2 regions of the Mitsuaria sp. BK037 genome follow, and region 1 is predicted to be linked to the other one. Evidence: riboswitches for the same ligand, from Rfam matches in the RefSeq annotation. Region 1 holds a riboswitch; the other holds the start of a gene.

The links. Region 1 has a riboswitch for S-adenosylhomocysteine ahead of metH (methionine synthase). Riboswitches for the same ligand answer to the same signal wherever they lie in the genome.
Region 2: it holds a riboswitch for S-adenosylhomocysteine, as region 1 does, so the genes downstream of both, ahcY (adenosylhomocysteinase) here and metH (methionine synthase) in region 1, are expected to answer to the same signal.

What each region holds. Positions count from the first base shown of each region.
Region 1 is NZ_JACHYS010000003.1:168,658-170,854, reverse strand. It holds gene FHT37_RS17520 (HD-GYP domain-containing protein) at 1-750, opposite strand, end outside; S-adenosyl-L-homocysteine riboswitch at 972-1,076, shown strand; gene metH (methionine synthase) at 1,155-2,197, shown strand, end outside.
Region 2 is NZ_JACHYS010000002.1:942,049-944,245, forward strand. It holds gene FHT37_RS16190 (HAD family hydrolase) at 1-628, opposite strand, end outside; S-adenosyl-L-homocysteine riboswitch at 701-799, shown strand; gene ahcY (adenosylhomocysteinase) at 902-2,197, shown strand, end outside.

The DNA.
Region 1 (2,197 bases):
CGCGGCGAGCCAGGCCTCGTCGTCGACCCCGATCCCTTGCAGCGTGGCCGCCGCGCGGTCGCCATGGCCGGCCAGGGCCTCGCGCTGCGCCTGGGCCAGCGCCTCGGGCCGCAGCGCATGCTGGTCCTGCTGCGCGGCGCTGTCCAGGTTCATCGTCAGCGCCGCCAGGCCCAGCGTGCGCCGGCGGCCCTCGCTCCAGCCGAGCTGGCGGGTCGTCATCTCCGCCAGCACCAGCGACAGCAGCGCATGCCGCGCGCTGTACTGCAGCGGCTCCTGGCCCGCGTCGTGCACCAGCATCGCCAGCGAGGCATCGGGCTGCTGCGTCAGGCGCGACAGCACCGTGTCCAGCAGCTGCGCCAGGCGCAGGAGGAAGTCCGGCCGATGCGGATCGCGCAGCACCTGCTGCGCATGCCACTGCAAATCGGCCCAGATGGCGGTGTGCGCCGGCCCCGTCGCCGCCGGCAGGGGCATGGGCCGCGTGGGCTTGTACTCGGCCTTGGCATTGGCCAGCGCGGACAGCGAGGCCCCCTGCAGCATCATCGTGTCGAGCTTGTGGGCCAGGGCGCGCTGGTATTCGCGCGTCTCGTGCGCCTGGACCCAGGGCCCGCGCGCCAGCAGCTCGCGCACCTGCGGCGTGTCGGGCAGCGGATGCCCGGCGGCGAACAGCAGGTGCCCCGCCGCGTCGCGCAGCGAGAAGGTCAGCACCTGTCCCACGCGCAGGCTGTTTGAAGGAAGTTGGACCAGATCCACGTGGCCTTCCCGGCGACCGGACGTCGCCTCCTCGTTGTTGTCGTTGTCGGATGTCGCCGTGCCTGCGCCGGTTCCCTCCACCGCGGCACGCTGCGGGCGAGCATAGGTCCGCGCGAGGCTTCGGCAGGCATTCCGGCACGAACAAAGCAGGGCCGGACCGGTAGAATGCACGCCGTTTCCGCTGCCAGCAATGCCGCATTCGCGGCATCGGGGCGGCGGTGGTTTCCGAGGAGCGTTGCGACAGGTCCCGTCATCCGGGCGCCCGCCAGGCTCGGAACGGCGCGGTCGGACCCCGGGACCCCGCTGAACAACGACGCTCACCGTCCCGCCCCGCGCGGGGTTGCGGTGAGTTGCGCGGCCCCGTCTCGATCCAGCTTCCTCCAGCCTCGAAGAGCGCCGCCGCCATGTCCGCCCTCCCTCCCGCTTCCGACGCCAGCACCGCTCCGGGCCGCGCCGCCGTCCCCCCGATGAAGCTCTCCGGCCTGGAGCCGGTGGCCATCGGCGCCGGCACGCTGTTCGTCAACGTGGGCGAACGCACCAACGTCACCGGCTCCAAGGTCTTCGCGCGGATGATCCTGAATGGCGATTTCGAGCAGGCGCTGAGCGTCGCCCGCCAGCAGGTCGAGAACGGCGCCCAGGTCATCGACATCAACATGGACGAGGCCATGCTGGACAGCAAGGCCGCGATGGTGCGCTTCCTCAACCTGATCGCCTCCGAGCCCGAGATCGCGCGCGTGCCGATCATGATCGACTCCTCCAAGTGGGAGGTGATCGAGGCCGGGCTCAAGTGCATCCAGGGCAAGGGCATCGTCAACTCGATCTCGCTGAAGGAGGGCGAGGCCGAGTTCCGCCGCCAGGCCAAGCTGATCCGCCGCTATGGCGCGGCCACCGTGGTGATGGCCTTCGACGAGACCGGCCAGGCCGATACCTACGAACGCAAGATCCAGATCTGCGAGCGCGCCTATCGGCTGCTGGTCGACGAGATCGGCTTCCCGCCCGAGGACATCATCTTCGACCCCAACATCTTCGCGATCGCCACCGGCATCGAGGAGCACAACAACTACGCGGTCGACTTCATCGAGGCCACGCGCTGGATCAAGGCGAACCTGCCCGGAGCGAAGGTCAGCGGCGGCGTGTCCAACGTGTCCTTCAGCTTCCGCGGCAACGAGCCGGTGCGCGAGGCCATCCACACGGTCTTCCTGTACCACGCGATCCAGGCCGGCATGGACATGGGCATCGTCAACGCCGGCATGGTCGGCGTCTACGACGAGATCCCCGCCGACCTGCGCGAGCGCGTCGAGGACGTGGTGCTGAACCGCCGCGAGGACGCGACCGAGCGGCTGCTCGAGGTGGCCGAGTCGGTCAAGGGCGCGGCCAAGGACGACAGCGCCAAGCTGGCCTGGCGCGCGGGCGACGTCGACGCGCGGCTGTCGCATGCGCTGATCCA
Region 2 (2,197 bases), on a different contig from region 1:
TCGAGTCGCCGACATAGACCCACTCCCGCGGATCGAACGCTCGCCCGGTCAGCCGCTTCACCGCCCACTGGGCGGCGGTCCACTTGCTGTGTTCCCCGATCCAGCCGTTGACGTGGATCGAGCTCACCGTCGCCACCAGCCCATGGGCGCGCATCAGGTCGCAGACGGCGGCGATCGCGTCGTCGTCCAGCCGCGTGAATTCGCTGTGGTCGACCGCGATGTCGGTCAGCCGCCCCGCGCTGTCGCGCGCCAGCTGGGCGCCCGGCACCGTCGCCACGATCGCCCCCGCGCAGGCCTGCAGACGCGCGAAGTTCTCCCGTCGCGTCGCGTCGTCCTGGGCGAACTCGGTGACCAGCGCGTCGTTCTCCCGGTGCAGCAGCACCCCGCCGTTCTCCGCCACGATCCCCCGCAAGGGCCAGTCCAACGCGAAGGGCGCGCTCCAGCCCGCGGGCCGGCCGGTGATCGCGATGACGGGGACGCCGGCGCCCTGCAGCCGATGCAGGGCCGCCAGCGCGGCGGGGGCGATGTCGCCCTCGGCCGTCAGGGTGTCGTCGATGTCGGTCAGCACCCCGCGCAGGGGGAGCCAGGCCGCGCGGGGACAGTCGCTGAGCGGGGGGATCGTTCGCATGGGGGGCGATTGTGGCCCCGACCGTGACGCTGTCATCGAGCCGTCGAACGGAACATGTCTACAATCGCGCCCTGTTCCGAGGAGCGTTGCGACCTCCCATCCCATCGAGGCCAGGCTCGGAACCGCCGCGCGGCGACGTGCCCGCGGCCATGGCAACCGCGCTCACCCGTCGACCCTTCGCAGGCCGGGTGAGGACCGAGCGGCAAGTGCCCTCCCCACTTCTCCCCATGTCCTGATCGCTGGCGTCGACGGCCCTTCCTCGCAGGAGTCCGCATGAACGCCCAACTGAAGCCGCTGGCCCAAGACCAGTACCTGATCAAAGACCTGTCGCTGGCCGACTGGGGCCGCAAGGAGATCAAGATCGCCGAGAGCGAGATGCCCGCGCTGATGGCGATCCGTGAGGAATACGCCGCGGCCCAGCCGCTCAAGGGCGCGCGCATCACCGGCTCGCTGCACATGACGATCCAGACCGCCGTGCTGGTCGAGACGCTGCAGGCGCTGGGCGCCGAAGTCCGCTGGGCCTCGTGCAACATCTTCTCGACGCAGGACCACGCCGCCGCCGCGCTGGTCGCCGTCGGCACCCCGGTCTTCGCCTACAAGGGCGAGACGCTGGAGGACTACTGGGACTACACCCACCGCATCTTCGAATTCGGCGCCAAGGGCCAAGCGGGCGAAGGCCCCAACATGATCCTGGACGACGGCGGCGACGCGACGCTGCTGATGCACCTGGGCCAGAAGGCCGAGAAGGACCTGTCGGTCCTGGCCAATCCGGGTAGCGAGGAAGAGCGCATCCTGTTCGCCGCGATCAAGAAGAAGATCGCCGAAGACGCGACCTGGTACACCCGCAAGAGCGCCGAGATCATCGGCGTGACCGAGGAAACGACCACCGGCGTACATCGCCTGAAGGAGATGTCGGCCAAGGGCACGCTGCTGTTCCGCGCGATCAACGTCAACGACTCGGTCACCAAGAGCAAGTTCGACAACCTCTACGGCTGCCGCGAGTCGCTGGTGGACGGCATCAAGCGCGCCACCGACGTCATGGTCGCCGGCAAGATCGCCGTGATCGCCGGCTACGGCGACGTGGGCAAGGGCTCGGCGCAGGCGATGCGCGCGCTGTCGGCCCAGGTCTGGGTCACCGAGATCGATCCGATCTGCGCGCTGCAGGCCGCGATGGAGGGCTTCCGCGTCGTGACGATGGAATACGCCGCCGACAAGGCCGACATCTTCGTGACCACGACCGGCAACAAGAACGTGATCCGCCACGAGCACATGGCTGCGATGAAGCACAACGCGATCGTCTGCAACATCGGTCACTTCGACAACGAGATCGACGTCGCCTCGCTCGAGCAGTACGAGTGGGAAGAGATCAAGCCGCAGGTGGACCACGTGATCTTCCCGGACGGCAAGCGCATCATCCTGCTGGCCAAGGGCCGCCTCGTGAACCTGGGCTGCGGCACCGGCCACCCGAGCTACGTGATGTCGTCGAGCTTCGCCAACCAGACGATCGCGCAGATCGAGCTGTTCGCGCACAAGGACGCCTATGCCGTGGGCCAGGTCTACGTGCTGCCC